3 regions of the Micromonospora sp. NPDC048835 genome follow, and region 3 is predicted to be linked to each of the others. Evidence: predicted binding sites of a transcription regulator. Region 3 holds the regulator's gene; each other region holds the start of a gene.
The links. The regulator HrcA, encoded in region 3, represses chaperone genes, less so after heat shock. The targets are predictions, from matches to a motif close to GGTTNGCACNCTCNNNNNGAGNGTGCNAACC.
Positions count from the first base shown of each region.

Region 1 (5,172 bases), on a different contig from region 3:
GGCTGCCCGTCGCTTGAGGGCTGTGACGAGCGGGTGCTGCGGCCGGCCACCGCCGCACTCGACGCCGCAGGCATCTTCGTGGTGGTGGCGGCCGGCAACACCGGCCCGTGGTGCGCGTCGATCGACGACCCACCAGCGCCGTACGCGGACGTGCTGACCGTGGGCGCGGTGGACGACGAGCGGCGGGTCGCCGAGTTCTCCTCCCGCGGGCCGGTGCCGGGCGGCTCGGGTAAGCCGGACGTGCTGGCACCGGGAGTGGGTGTGGTGTCCGCCATGCCCGGCGGCACGTACGCCGCGCTTGACGGCACGTCGATGGCGACTCCGCAGGTGGCCGGGGTGGTGGCGTTGATGTGGTCGGCGAATCCGGACCTTGTCGGGGACGTGACCCGCACCCGGCAGATCCTGCGGGACACCGCGACGGCGGCGACGCCCACCTACCGCTCACAGAACCCATCCGATGCCTGCGGCACACCGTCGAACATCACCGGCGCCGGCCAGGTCGACGCGTACGCCGCCGTGCGCGCCGCCCAGGAGGCGCGACCCGCCGCCCGGTGATCTAGGGTCGGCGACCATGGACGCCGAGATCACCGTCACCGAGCTGACCGCCGACCTGGCCCCCAACGTCGTACAGCTCTGCGAGCAGGCTCTGGACCTGCCCGAGGACGCCGCCGAGGCGGCCGCCATCGTGGACGTCCTCTGGCCCCGGGCCGCCGCCGACCGGCAGGTGGTCGGGCTTGGCGCGTACCGGGGCGCGACTCTGGTCGGCGTGCTGATCTGCTCGGTGTCGTCGACCGAGCCGGGAATCGGGCACGTGGACCTGGTCGCGGTCCTCCCGGACCAGCGGCGTCGGGGCGTCGGCCGGACGCTGCTGTCGCGGGCCGAGCGGGTGCTCGCCGAGCGCGGGGCGACCGAGGTGCTGCTGGCCGGAAATCCGCCGTACTACGCGTGGCCGGGCATCGACGTCCGCTACACGCCGGCGATCTGCGCCGCCCTCGCGCTCGGCTACCGGCAGGACCGGACCGCCTGGAACATGACCGCCGACCTGTCGTACGACGGGTCGCCGGCGCTGCGGTCCACCGAGGCGACCGAGCGGCGGCTGGCCGACCAGGGCGTCACCGTACGACGTGCGGAGCCGGCGGACCTGCCGGCGCTGACGGCGTTCGCACGGTCCACCTTCGGCGGCACCTGGGATGGCGAGTTGGCCGGGTCGGTGGGGCGCGCCGACGCCGGTTGCCACCTGGCGGAGCGGGACGGTGAGCTGCTCGGCTTCGCCGCGTACGGGTCGTCCCGGCCGAGCTGGTTCGGGCCGATGGGCACCGCGCCGGCCGCCGAGGGGTCGGGCATCGGCGGGGTGCTGTTGCGGCGCTGCCTGCGCGACCAGCGGACGGCGGGACTGGATCGGGCACAGATCGGCTGGGTGGGGCCGGTGCCGTTCTATTCGGGCAGTGCGGGCGCGTGGATCGAACGGGTCTTCTTCCTGTACCGGCGGACCCTGCCGACGGCGTAACCGGGCAAACGGGACGTAGATCCATTCGCCCGCATCGGCAATCGTCGCCCCCTACCGTTTCGGTAGAGGAGGCAGCCATGACCACGGATGAGAACCAGACCGAGGACGGCCGGCCGATCACCTGGAAACCGGTAGGTGAACTCCCCGGCCAACTGCCGTTCGACCGACTCGACTACGGCGACGCCGAGCAACTGGCCGAGATGACCACCGACGGTGAGTCGTCGGTGGCCGACGAGCCGCAGGAGATGGTGGACGCGCCGATCCAACTGCTGCCGCCGTACGACCGGGCCCAGAAACGGCGCAACCAGCGCCCACTACCCACCTGACGACGAACGGGGCGGACCGCGTCAGCGGCCCGCCCCGTTCGGTGTCGGAACTGGACTCAGAAGTCCATGTCCCCGCCACCCGGGCCAGCCGGGGCAGCCGGGGTCTTCTCCGGCTTGTCCGCGACAACAGCCTCGGTGGTGAGGAAGAGCGCCGCGATGGAAGCGGCGTTCTGCAGCGCCGAGCGCGTCACCTTGGCCGGGTCGATGATGCCCGCGGCCAGCAGGTCGACGTACTCGCCGTTGGCGGCGTTGAGGCCGTGGCCGGCCTCGATGTTGCGGACCTTCTCCACCACGACGCCGCCCTCGAGGCCGGCGTTGACGGCGATCTGCCGCAGCGGGGCGTCCAGCGCGACCTTGACGATGTTCGCACCGGTCGCCTCGTCGCCGACCAGGTCGAGCTTGTCGAAGGCGGTCTTGCCGGCCTGCACCAGCGCGACGCCACCACCCGGGACGATGCCCTCCTCGACGGCGGCCTTCGCGTTGCGAACGGCGTCCTCGATGCGGTGCTTGCGCTCCTTGAGCTCGACCTCGGTGGCCGCGCCGACCTTGATGACCGCAACGCCGCCGGCCAGCTTGGCCAGCCGCTCCTGCAGCTTCTCCCGGTCGTAGTCGGAGTCGCTCTTGTCGATCTCGGCCCGGATCTGGTTCACCCGGCCCTGGATCTGCTCGGCGTCACCGGCACCGTCGACGATGGTGGTCTCGTCCTTGGTCACGACGACCTTGCGGGCGCGGCCCAGCATGTCGACGCTGGCGGCGTCGAGCTTGAGGCCGACCTCCTCGCTGATGACCTGGCCACCGGCGAGGATGGCGATGTCGGTCAGCATGGCCTTGCGGCGGTCACCGAAGCCCGGCGCCTTGACGGCGACCGACTTGAAGGTGCCACGGACCTTGTTGACCACCAGGGTGGCGAGGGCCTCGCCCTCCAGGTCCTCGGCGATGATCAGCAGCGGCTTGCCCGACTGCATGACCTTCTCCAGGATCGGGAGCAGGTCCTTCACCGACGAGATCTTGCTGTTCGCGATCAGGATGTACGGGTCGTCGAAGACGGCCTCCATACGCTCCGGGTCGGTCATGAAGTACGCCGAGATGTAGCCCTTGTCGAAGCGCATACCCTCGGTGAGCTCCAGCTCCAGCCCGAAGGTGTTGCTCTCCTCGACGGTGATGACGCCTTCCTTGCCGACCTTGTCCATCGCCTCGGCGATGATCTCGCCGACGGTGCTGTCGCCAGCGGAGATGGAGGCGGTGGAGGCGATCTGCTCCTTGGTCTCGACGTCCTTGGCGAGCTTCGACAGCTCCTCCGAGACGCTCGCGACCGCAGCCTCGATGCCCCGCTTCAGGGCCATCGGGTTGGCACCGGCGGCCACGTTGCGCAGGCCCTCGCGAACCAGGGCCTGGGCCAGGACGGTCGCCGTCGTCGTGCCGTCACCGGCAACGTCGTCGGTCTTCTTGGCGACCTCCTTGACCAGCTCAGCGCCGATCTTCTCGTACGGGTCCTCGAGCTCGATCTCCTTGGCGATGCTCACACCATCGTTGGTGATGGTGGGGGCACCCCACTTCTTCTCGAGCACGACGTTGCGGCCCTTGGGGCCGAGGGTCACCTTTACGGCGTCGGCGAGCTGGTTCATGCCCCGCTCGAGGCCGCGGCGCGCCTCTTCGTCGAACGCGATCATCTTGGCCATACGGCGTTGTCCTCCTGGACACTCACGGGCCACCCGAGATGTGTGCCCCGGATGGGCCGCCTGGTGTACGCACCTTGGGACGTCGCCACCTGGCGACGACGACGTCCTTCGGCCGGGCCGGATAGCCCGCGACGACCGGCCATGTGCCGCCCCGGCGTCTCCACGCCGGTGCAACCTGGCCCCACCGTCCCGACCATTGGCACTCACGGTATGCGAGTGCCAATGACTTGTTTAGCACTCTCCCCTGCCGAGTGCAAGCACGATGCCGCCGCTCAGCCGAGTTCCGCAGCCAGCCCGGCGGTGTTCACCGGCGCCTCATGGGCGCGCTGCTCGGCGTACGTCACCAGCAGGCCGATCAACTGCGCGAGGTGGGCCGGCAGAGCCAGCACGGCGGTGATCCCGATCACCACCACCGCCCCGACCGCGGTGCCCGCCGAGGCGAACGGATCCGTACCGAACGCGGAGGTGCCCACCCCCTCCAGGCCACCGGGGATCAGGGTGCCGACGATCACCGCCAGGGCCACCAGGGCCACCCGCCCGAGCAGCAGACCGAGCCGGTCGTGGAACATCCGGAACGATCGACCGATCGGGTTGTGGCGTTCGAAGAGGTAGACCGGGCCGGCCATGCTCAGTGCGAAGGCCAGGTAGACGCCCGGCAGCACGCAGAAGCAGATGCCGACGCCGATCAGCAGGCTGACCAGCAGCGTCCAACCCCACAGCCCGAGTGCCCGCCGCAGGCCGTAGCGCAGCGCCGACTCCAGGCTGGCCGGCTGACCGGCGGCCTGCCGGGTGATCACCCAGGTGCCGGACGCCCACCCGACGGCCTGCACCAACCCGACCACCACGCTGCCGCCGACGAGCACGACCAGCAGGCTCAGCACCTCGACGGCGAAGTTGTCCGGCAGCACGGGAGTGGGATTGGACCCGGACTGGGCGGCCCACTCCGCGGACGGGTCCAGCCCGAGCGAGAGCACCGAGAGCACCGCCGCAGGCAGCACCTGGGTGAGCAGCATGATCGGCACCAACTGCCGCCACCCTCGACGCAGCGCTCCGCCGCAGCGGTTGAACCACGCGCCGAGGCCGGCGCCGGGCGCAGTGACCAGGGCGTCGTTCGGGTCGAACCCGTAACCCGGCGGGTACCAGCCGACCGGCTGCCCCGGATACCACGGTTGCCCGCCGTAGGGTCCCGACCCGGGCGGGTAACCCCCGGTGGGCGGGACGGCCCAGCCCTGCGGCGGCGGGGCCGTACCCCAGGCATCCTTCGCGGGATCCCAGCCCGACTGCGGGCCGGCGTGGCCGGGCGGCGGGCCGACCTGAGGCGTAACCGGACCCCAGCCCGACGGCGGACCGGCCTGGCCTGGGTTGCCGGCGGGCGAGGAAGAGCCGGACGGGTCCGGCTCCCCCGACCCGGGGGAGGGAGAGGGCGGGGGCGGCTGGTCGTTCATGAACGCTCCTCGGCATCGGCTGGAACGGTTCACGATCTTCCCGGCTGCACGCCCCTGCCGCAGCCCCGACTCGCGGGGCCGATCGGCCAGGAAGCTCAGCCGATGACGCGCACGTGCTCGGCCTGCGGCCCCTTCTGGCCCTGGGCGATCTCGAACTCGACCCGCTGACCGTCGTCCAGCGCCTTGTAACCGTCCATCTCGATCGCGGAGAAGTG
Region 1 is NZ_JBEZGM010000008.1:66,158-71,329, forward strand. It holds gene AB0C15_RS12030 (S8 family serine peptidase) at 1-555, shown strand, start outside; gene AB0C15_RS12035 (GNAT family N-acetyltransferase) at 572-1,507, shown strand; gene AB0C15_RS12040 (hypothetical protein) at 1,585-1,833, shown strand; gene groL (chaperonin GroEL) at 1,890-3,512, opposite strand; gene AB0C15_RS12050 (hypothetical protein) at 3,785-4,957, opposite strand; gene AB0C15_RS12055 (cold-shock protein) at 5,053-5,172, opposite strand, start outside.
Region 1: groL (chaperonin GroEL) is a predicted target of HrcA. The motif match lies at 3,707-3,737, and genes of this name have one in related genera.

Region 2 (5,172 bases), on a different contig from region 3:
GCTTGAGGTCCGCGCCCGCCGGCACGGCCGGTGCGGGAGCGACCGGCGCGGGCAGGCGTATCGCGTCGCGGGCTGCGGACACGCCGCGCCGACCTGCCAGCCAGCGCCCGCCGAGGCCGGCTACCACGGCCGTGCCGAGCAGCGCTCCGCTGCCGGTGAGGAACCGCCGCCGCGACTCCGGGTCCACCTCGTCAGGCCCGCTCGACTCGATCGCCGCCGTCGGTCCGGCCGGGGTCACCGGCACCGGCCCCGCCGGAGACACCGGCACCGACTGCCCCGGCGACCTGGGACCAGCAGGCGACCCGGGACCAGCAGGCGACCCGGGACCAGCAGGCGACCCGGGGCCAGCCGGCGGTGTGGGCGGTGACCAGGACCAGGGGTTCAGCTCGAACGGCCCGGCGATGAACAGCCAGAGCACCAGGGCGCCGAGGCCGGCGCCGACAAGGGAGGGCAGTGCGTCGGCGAGGTCGGCGCCGGAGCGGGTCAACGCGGCGGCAACGCCGATGGCGCCGAACGCGCCGATGCCGGCCAGCCCGACGGCCAGTCGGCGGATCGCCAGTACGCCGAGGAGCGCGGCGAAGCCTGCCAGCAGCGCGGCCGTGCCGACCAGCAGGGCGATCTTGTCGGCGGTGCCGAAGAGGTCGATGGCGAACTGCTTCAGCGGCTCGGGGACGGCGTCGACGATCACCCCGCCGACCGCGACCAGGGGCGCAGACCGGGGGCCGGTCAACACCGCGACCGGTTCGGCGATGCCGATCGCGACGGCGGCGGCGGTGATTCCGGCCAGCGCGGCGTACCGCCGTGACGTGGTGCTCATCGGCCCAGTGTGCGCGATCATCTCGCCCGGTCGCCAACAACGTCAGCGTTCGGTAATGACCTGGCAGCCCGCAGGAACGAGCCGGGGCGCACCGCCTGACGGCGGTGCGCCCCGGAACGGGTGTTGCTACCGGATCAGAAGCCCGGGCCGTGCTGGTGGCCGTGACCGTGGCCGTGCCCGCCGCCGGCGGCCGGCTCGGCCTGCTCCGGCTTCTCCACCACGAGGCTCTCCGTGGTGAGCAGCAGACCGGCGATCGAGGCGGCGTTGGTGACCGCGTTGCGGGTCACCTTCACCGGGTCGATGATGCCGGCCTTGACCAGGTCGACGTACTCGCCCTTGGCGGCGTCGAGGCCGTTGCCCCACTTGAGGTCGGCGACCTTCTGGGTCACGACGTAGCCGTCGTGACCGGCGTTCTGGGCGATCCAGCGCAGCGGCTCGACGAGCGCCTTGCGGACGACCGAGACACCCACCTTCTCGTCACCGGTGAAGCCCAGGTCGTCGTCGAGCACGGAGAGGATCTGCACCAGGGCGGCGCCGCCGCCGGGGACAGTGCCCTCCTCGACCGCGGCCTTGGTCGCCGCGATGGCGTCCTCGATGCGGTGCTTGCGCTCCTTCATCTCGACCTCGGTGGCGGCGCCGGCCTTGATGACGGCGATGCCACCGGAGAGCTTCGCCAGCCGCTCGGCCAGCTTCTCCCGGTCCCAGTCGGAGTCGGAGGCCTCGATCTCCTTGCGGATCTGGGCCACCCGGTCGGCGACGTCGGACTTCTGGCCGCCGCCGTCGACGATCGTGGTGTTCTCCTTGTCGACCACGACGCGCCGGGCGGTGCCGAGCACCTCCAGGCCGACCTGGTCGAGCTTGTAGCCCAGCTCCGGGGCGACCAGCTCGGCGCCGGTGGAGATCGCGATGTCCTGGAGCATGGCCTTGCGCCGGTCACCGAAGCCCGGGGCCTTGACCGCGCAGACCTTGAGGGTCTTGCGCAGCGAGTTGACCACCAGGGTGGAGAGCGCCTGGCCGTCCACGTCCTCGGCGATGATCAGCAGGGGCTTGCTGTTCTGCAGGACCTTCTCCAGCAGCGGCAGCAGCTCCTCGATCGCCGAGATCTTCTGGGTGGTGACCAGGATGTACGCGTCCTCGAGGACGGACTCCTGGCCCTCCAGGTCGGTGACGAAGTTCGGCGAGATGAAGCCCTTGTCGAACTGGAGACCCTCGGTCACGTCCAGTTCGGTGGTGAGCATCGAGCCCTCCTCGACGGTGATGACACCGTCGCGGCCGACCCGCTCCATCGCCTCGGCGATCAGGTCGCCGATTGTGGAGTCCTGTGCGGAGATCGTCGCCACGTTCGCGATCGACTCCTTGCTGGTGACCTCGGCGGCCTTGCCGAGCAGCGCCTCGGAGACCTTGACGGCCGCCGCGTCGATGCCCCGCTTGAGGCCGGCCGGGTTGGTCCCGGCGGTCACGTTGCGCAGACCCTCGCGGACCATCGCCTGGGCCAGCACGGTCGCGGTGGTGGTCCCGTCGCCGGCGACGTCGTTGGTCTTGGTCGCCACCTCCTTGACGAGCTGCGCGCCGAGGTTCTCGTACGGGTTGGTGAGCTCGATCTCCTTGGCGATGGTCACACCATCGTTGGTGATCGTCGGCGCACCGAATTTCTTGTCCAGGACGACGTTGCGCCCGCGCGGGCCGAGGGTGACCTTGACCGCGTCCGCGAGGGCGTTGACACCGTGCTCAAGCAGGTGTCGGGCGTCGTCCGAGAAGCTCAGGATCTTCGCCATTAATGTCCCTTCGAAGCGCCAGTGCCCCGGCCCGGCGAGCCGGACCGGGGCACTGGAACTGATCGGTTGCTTACTTCTCGATGACCGCGAGGACGTCGCGGGCGGAGAGCACCAGGTACTCCTCGCCGGCGTACTTGACCTCGGTGCCGCCGTACTTCGAGTAAAGGACGGTGTCGCCGACCTGCACGTCAACCGGAACCCGGTTGCCGTTGTCGTCGACGCGCCCCGGGCCCACAGCGAGGACGGTGCCCTCCTGCGGCTTCTCCTTGGCGGTGTCGGGGATCACGATGCCCGACGCCGTGGTGGTCTCAGCCTCGTTCGCCTGGACCACGATGCGGTCCTCGAGCGGCTTGATCGCAACCTTGGTCGCGGTAGTCACGGGCATACCCTCCTGGGGTACTGGTTTCGTTGCTGGCCAGCGGGGCTGACCAGCGTCAATCTGCCTCATGCCACCGGGCGGTGCCGTCGTCGCGGGTGCCGGTCCGCCTGGCGTGCGCACCCGGGTCGCGAGACCCGGAAGCTGGCACCCTCAGGGTGAGAGTGCTAATCGCAGGTTATTCCGTGGCTAGCACTCCGTCAAGGAGAGTGCCAGCGCGTCGCGCCCCGCCAGCCAAGTTTTCCGAGCCGGACGGGACAATGGCCGGGTGGATCTCGATCAGCTGGCGGCGCTGCGTACCCCCGAGGGGTCGGCCGCGCTCGCGGCGGCGGCCGGGCTGGCCGGTGGTGATCCACTGGCTGCGGCGTCGGCGTTACGCGCGGCCGGGGTGCCGCCGACGCTTGCCGCGGCGGCGCTCACCCAGGCCGAGCTGCGGCACCGGGCGGTCGGCAAGTTCGGCCCGGCCGCCGCTGCGATGTTCCTCACCCGCCCCGGTCTGGAGCAGGCCACCCGCCGGGTGGTCGCCGACCGTCGCGCCGCCCGGTTGTCGGCGGCCGGCGTCCACACCCTGGCCGACCTCGGGTGCGGGCTCGGGGCGGACGCGCTGGCCGCCGCCCGCGCCGGCATCCGGGTGTACGGCGTGGAGGCCGACCCGGTGACCGCGGCGATGGCCGCCGCCAACGCCGAGGCGGCCGGCCTGGCCGCGCTGTTCACCGTCGAGTGCGGCGACGCGACCGGGTTCGACGTGTCAGGTGTCGACGGGGTCTTCTGCGATCCGGCCCGCCGCGCGACCGGCACCGGGCGACGGATCTTCGACCCGCGCGCCTACTCACCACCGTGGGACTTCGTCACCGGGTTGGCCGAGCGGGTGCCGCGCACCGTCGTGAAGGTGGCGCCGGGCCTGGACCACGCGCTCATTCCGGCCGGCGCGGAAGCCGAGTGGGTCGGCGTGGACGGCGACCTGGTCGAGGCCGCGCTCTGGTGCGGCGACCTGGCGGAGGTGCCCCGCCGGGCCACCCTCTACCGCCAGCAGGGCAGCCATCAGCTCACCGGCTCGGGTGCCGCCGAGGCGCCGGTCGGGCCGCCACGCCGCTACCTGTACGACCCGGACCCGGCGGTGGTCCGTGCGCACCTCCTCGCCGAACTGGCCACCGAACTGGACGCCACGCTCGGCGACCCGAGCATCGCCTACCTCTACGCCGACAGGCCGATCCGCACCCCGTACGCGCGCTGCCTGGAGATCACCGATGTGCTGCCGTTCTCACTCAAGCGACTGCGGGCGCTGCTGCGCGAGCGTCGGGTGGGCCGGGTGGAGATCCTGAAGCGTGGTTCGGCGCTCACCCCGGAGCAGCTCCGCCGGGACCTGCGGCTGGCCGGGGCCGAGTCGGCGAGTCTGGTGCTCACCCGGGTCGACGGTGCACCGACGGTGCTGATCGGCGAGCCGGTCGGCTAGCGCCGTCCCGATCAGACCCGCTGACGACTCTCGTTACGTCGACTCCCCGGTGGGATACCCGGGGAGTAACAGTCGCGTTGCTGAATTGTTATCGCCCCCAACAAACTAGGCACCTGCGCGGTCTTGTGGAGCCGGTGTGACGCGAAATACGTTGCCGGACACAACAAAACAACACCTCCCCCACCTCCGAAAGGACCCTGCACATGCGTAAGGGGATCCTCACCATCGCCGCCGTGGGCCTGCTCGCGACCGGCGGCTTGACCGCCTGCGGCGACGACTCCGGCTCTGGTTCGACCGACTCCAAGAAGACTCCCAAGATCGGCGTGATCCTCCCGGACAGCAAGTCCTCCCCCCGCTGGGAGACGGCGGACCGTCGCTTCCTGGAGGAGGCGTTCAAGGCCGCCGGCGTCCAGTCCGACATTCAGAACGCCCAGAACGACAAGGCCGCCTTCCAGACCATCGCCGACCAGATGATCACCAGCGGCGTCACCGCCCTGATGATCGTCAACCTGGACTCCGGCACCGGCAAGGCCGTGCTCGACAAGGCCAAGTCGCAGGGCGTCGCCACCATCGACTACGACCGGCTCACCCTGGGCGGCTCCGCCCAGTACTACGTCAGCTTCGACAACGAGGTCGTCGGCAAGCTCCAGGGTGAGGGCCTGTCGAAGTGCCTGACCGAGAAGGGCGTCAAGAACCCTGTCGTGTCGTACCTGAACGGCTCGCCCACCGACAACAACGCCACCCTGTTCAA
Region 2 is NZ_JBEZGM010000034.1:1,111-6,282, forward strand. It holds gene AB0C15_RS28420 (molybdopterin-dependent oxidoreductase) at 1-817, opposite strand, end outside; gene groL (chaperonin GroEL) at 952-2,592, opposite strand; gene groES (co-chaperone GroES) at 2,663-2,977, opposite strand; gene AB0C15_RS28435 (methyltransferase domain-containing protein) at 3,237-4,421, shown strand; gene AB0C15_RS28440 (substrate-binding domain-containing protein) at 4,625-5,172, shown strand, end outside.
Region 2: groES (co-chaperone GroES) is a predicted target of HrcA. The motif match lies at 3,111-3,141, and genes of this name have one in related genera.

Region 3 (5,172 bases):
CCCGGGCGCGTACGCCCCGGTCGCCGCGCCACTGGGTCACCGAACGCGACGCCGCCCAGGGCACGATCTCGTCCACCCCGACCTCGGTCATCGCCTGCACGGCCAGCTCACCCCGGTCACCCTTGGCGATGCCCTGCACCACGACGATCCGGGGGACCGGCGCGTCCGCGTACCCCCGGGAGGTGATGGTGACCTCCAGGCTGCCCCGGCCGACGGCGGTGACCACGGCGGCGGCCGTGCCGCCCCGACCGTCGGCGAGCAGCAACTCCTCGCCGACGCGCAGCCGCTGCACGGTGGCCGCGTGGTGCCCCTCCGGGCCCGCCAGGGTCAGCGCGTCGTCGGTGGGCAGCGTCTCGACCAGGAACAGCGGTGCGGACACCTCAGGCGTGCCCGTTGAACGCGTCGCGCATCCGGGAGAAGAAGCCGCCCTGCTTGGATAACTCGGCGACCTCCTCACCACGGGTCTTGGCGAAGTCGCGCAGCATCTTCTCCTGGTCCGGGTCGAGCTTGGTCGGCGTCCGCACGTCCAGGTGCACGTAGAGGTCGCCGCGGCCGGTGCCGCGCAGGTGGGGCACACCCCGGGCGCGCAGTCGCAGCGTGCTGGCCGGCTGGGTGCCGGCCTTGACGTCGACGGTCTCCTCGCTGTCCAGCGTCTTGATGGTCAGCCTGGTGCCCAGCGCCGCCGCCGTCATCGGCACGGTGACCCGGCAGTGCAGGTCGTCGCCCTTGCGGGAGTAGACGTCGTGCGGGCGCTCGTGGATCTCCACGTAGAGGTCGCCGGCGGTGCCCCCACCGGGGCCCACCTCGCCCTGCTGGGCCAGCCGGATCCGCATGCCGTCCTCGACGCCGGCCGGGATCTTGACCGTCAGCGAGCGGCGGGTGCGCACCCGGCCGTCGCCGGCGCAGGTGGGGCAGGGGTGCGGGATGGTGGTGCCGTAGCCCTGGCACACGGTGCACGGCCGGGCGGAGACCACCTGGCCGAGGAAGGTGCGCTGCACCGACTGCACCTCGCCCCGGCCGCCGCACGCCTCGCAGGTCGCCAGGTGCGTGCCGGCGGCGGTGCCGGCACCGGAGCAGGTGGTGCAGAGCACCGCCGTGTCGACGGTGATCGGGGCCTCGACCCCGAACGCCGTCTCGTGCAGGTCGAGTTCGAGGCGCAGGATCGCGTCGGCGCCCGGGCGGGTACGCGGCCGTGGGCCACGGGCACCACCGCCCGCACCGCCGAAGAACGCGTCCATGATGTCCTGGAAGCCGACGAACGGGCCGGCGCCCCCGGGGCCGCCCGGGCCACCAGCGCCGCCGCCCCCCGGGGCGAGCGGGTCGCCACCCAGGTCGACGATCTGCCGCTTCCGGTCGTCCGAGAGGACCTCGTACGCGGCGTTGATGTCCTTGAACTTCTCCTGAGCCTCCGGGTCCGGATTGACGTCCGGGTGGAACTGGCGTGCCAGCTTGCGGTAGGCGCGCTTGATCTCGTCATCGGAGGCTTCCCGGCTCACACCGAGAATGCCGTAGTAGTCCCTGGCCACTGCGTTCCGTGTCCTCATGTTCGTCTCGCGTTGCGCCGGTCGGCGGCCGCAGCCGGCCGCATCGGCCCTGACCAATCAGTTCTGGGCCAGCAACTCGCCCACGTAGCGTGCCACGGCGCGCACCGTGGCGATGTTGCCGGGGTAGTCCATCCGGGTGGGCCCCAGCACCCCCAGGCCGCCCAGGATGGTGGTGCCCGGGCCGTACCCGGTGCTGACCACCGAGGCGGCGCGCAGGTTGTCGAATTCGTTCTCGTCGCCGATCAGCACCCGGGTCGTGCTCGGCTCGGTCTCACCGATGAGCTTGAGCAGCACGACCTCCTCCTCCAGAGCCTCGAGGATCGGCCGCAGTGAGCCCTGGAAGTCGAGCAGGCCGCCCCGGGTGAGGTTCGCGGTGCCGGCCAGCGCGATGCGCTCCTCGTGCCGCTCGACGAGCGTCTCCAGCAGGACGCTGGCGAGCGTCGTCATGGTCGGACGCAGCCCGGGCGGCACTTCCTCGACAAGCGCCTGCACCAGTGGTGGCGTCTCGGAGAGCCGGGCGTTGGTGAGCTTCTCGTTGATCAGTCGGCGCAGGTCGGTGACGTCGTCGGCGGGCACCGGCCCGGGCAGTTCCACGAGTCGCTGCTCCACCCGCCCGGTGTCGGCGATCATGACGAGCATCAGCCGGGTGGTGGAGATCGGCACCAGCTCCAGGTGACGCACCGAGGAGCGGGCCAGCGACGGATATTGCACGACGGCGACCTGCCGGGTCAGCTGGGCGAGCAGTCGCACCGTGCGGTGCACCACGTCGTCGAGGTCGACCGCGCCGACCAGGAACCGCTCGATGGCCCGCCGCTCGGCCGGGCTGAGCGGCTTGACCCGGGACAACCTGTCGACGAAGAGGCGGTAGCCGCGGTCGGTGGGCACCCGGCCGGCACTCGTGTGCGGCTGCCGGATGTAGCCCTCCTCCTCCAGCACGGCCATGTCGTTGCGGACCGTGGCCGGGGAGACCCCGAGCTGGTGCCGCTCGACGAGCGCCTTGCTGCCGACCGGCTCCTGGGTGGAGACGTAGTCCTCGACGATGGCGCGGAGCACGGCGAGTTTCCGGTCGTCGAGACCCATCCTCCGCACCTCCTGTCGCACGTCGGCCGCCGGCGCTGCGGGCCGGCCGGGCCGTCCTGGCACTCGACTGTAACGAGTGCCAGTCTACGTCGGCAGTCCCGCCGACGCGATGATCAACGACCACCCGTCGGTGCGGCCCGCGCCACCCCGATCGTCCGATCGTCCCGCACTGCCCGGCGGTGTCGCTCTGGTGCGCCGTTGCCACCGGCCCCTACCGTGACATCCATGACTGAACCTCCTCGCCCTCCCGGGTCGGGCGACCCCGGCAACTACCCGCCGGAGCCCACGTCCCCGGGCCCGTACCCGTCGGCCGAGCCACCCACCGCACCACTGTCCGGGGCTCCCGGCCCGGCCGGCTATCCTCCGGCCGGTGGCTATCCGCCGCCCACCGGTGACCAACCGCCGTCGGGCGGCTACCCTCCGGCAGGCGGCTACCCTCCGCCCGGTGGCTATCCGCCACCCGGCGGTTACCCGCCCGGTGGCGCCTACGGCGGCCCCGGCGGCGGTTACGCCAACAACGAGGACAAGACCTGGGCCCTGGTCGCGCACTTCGGCGGAGCGCTCGGCGCGCTTGTCAGCTTCGGTCCGCTGGGCTTCGTCGCCCCGCTGATCGCCTACCTGGCCCGCGGCCAGCAGTCGCCGACCGTCCGGGCCCACGCGCTCGCCGCCCTGAACTTCCAGATCCTCTGGTCGATCATCGCGTTCGTGCTGCTCTTCGTGAGCTGGTGCCTGCTCTTCCTGCCCAGCATCGCCGTCGTGGTGATCCAGATCCTGTTCGGGATCATCGCCGGCATGAAGGCCAACGAGGGCACCCCGTACCGCTACCCGATGACCGCCACCTTCATCAAGTGAAGCGGGCCGGCCGCTCCCCCGGCCGGCCCGATTCGCCGCAGCTCGACCCAACCACTCACGGCAGCAGGTCGCGCACGACCGCGTCGGCGAGCAGCCGCCCGCGCAGGGTGAGCACCGCCCTGCCGGCGGCGTACTCGTCGGCGGCCAGCAGACCGTCGGCCAACGCCCGCTCGGCGCCGGCCCGGCCGGTGCCGTCGAGCACCGCAAGCGGGAGACCGCTGGCCAGGCGCAGCCGGAGCATCACGTCCTCCATGTGCGCCTCGTCGACCGTGAGCACCTCCCGGGCCAGGCCAGGGGACTCGCCGGCGGCCAACCGCTTGGCGTACGCCGAGGGGTGCTTGACGTTCCACCAGCGCACCCCGCCGACGTGGCTGTGCGCCCCCGGCCCCAGCCCCCACCAGTCCGCGCCGGTCCAGTAGAGCAGGTTGTGCCGGCACCGGGCCTCGTCGGTGCGGGCCCAGTTGGAGACCTCGTACCAGGAGAGGCCAGCCGCGTCGAGCGCGGCCTCCGCGGCCAGGTAACGGTCCGCGGCCACGTCGTCACTGGGGTACGCCAGCTCGCCGCGCCGCATCCGGGCGGCGAGCCGGGTGCCGTCCTCGACGATCAGGGCGTACGCGCTGACGTGGTCGACCCCGGCGGCGACGACCTGCTCCAGCGAGGCGGCGAAATCCCCGGCCCGCTCCCCCGGGGTGCCGTAGATCAGGTCCAGGTTGACGTGCTCGAACCCGGCGTCGTGCGCCTCCAGGGCGGCGGCGGTGGCCCGGCCGGCGCTGTGCTTGCGGTCCAGGATCGCCAGGACCCCCGGGGAGGCGGACTGCATGCCCAGCGAGATCCGGGTGTAGCCGGCGGCCCGCAGCAGCTTCAACGATTCCGGGGTGACCGACTCCGGGTTGGCCTCGGTGGTCACCTCGGCGTCGGCGGCCAGCCCCCAGGTGCGGTCGATGCCGTCGAGGATGCGGGCCAGGTCGTCGGCGGGGAGCAGGGTGGGCGTGCCGCCGCCGACGAAGACGGTGTCGACCCGGGGCGGCGGGGTGTCGCCGAGCACCCGGGCGGCGAGCGCCAGCTCGGCCAGGACGGTGTCGGCGTACCCCTCGCGGCTCGCACCACCGCCCAGTTCGGCTGCCGTGTAGGTGTTGAAGTCGCAGTATCCGCAGCGACTGGCGCAGAACGGCACGTGCACGTACACGCCGAAGCCGCGCGCGCCGACCGCTGCGGTGGCGGTGGCGGGCAACGATCCGTCGACGGGGACGGTCTCACCATCTGGAAGGACGCCGGGCATGGCCACTAGTGTGCCCGGCATGACCTCTCCCGACGTCCTCGTGCGGGTCGCCACGGCCCGTGGGGTGACCACCCTCACCCTGGACAGCCCGCACAACCGCAACGCGCTCTCCACCGGCCTGATGACCCAGTTGCTGGCCGGGCTGGCGGACGCCGTCGCCGACGAGGCGGTCCGAGTGGTCGTGCTCGACCACACCGGCCCGGTCTTCTGCTCCGGCGCGGACCTGAAGGAGACCGCCGCGGCGTACGCCAGCGGGACGGTGCCGGCCGGGATGCTCGGCGACGTGCTCGCGGCGCTCTGGGAGTGCCCGAAGCCGGTGCTGGCCCGGGTGGGCGGGCCGGCGCGGGCCGGCGGGCTGGGTCTGATCGCCGCCGCCGACCTGGCGGTCTGCGCCGACGAGGCGACGTTCGCGTTCAC
Region 3 is NZ_JBEZGM010000037.1:12,483-17,654, forward strand. It holds gene AB0C15_RS29145 (16S rRNA (uracil(1498)-N(3))-methyltransferase) at 1-379, opposite strand, end outside; gene dnaJ (molecular chaperone DnaJ) at 381-1,526, opposite strand; gene hrcA (heat-inducible transcriptional repressor HrcA) at 1,602-2,624, opposite strand; gene AB0C15_RS29160 (DUF4870 domain-containing protein) at 2,850-3,476, shown strand; gene hemW (radical SAM family heme chaperone HemW) at 3,532-4,755, opposite strand; gene AB0C15_RS29170 (enoyl-CoA hydratase-related protein) at 4,775-5,172, shown strand, end outside.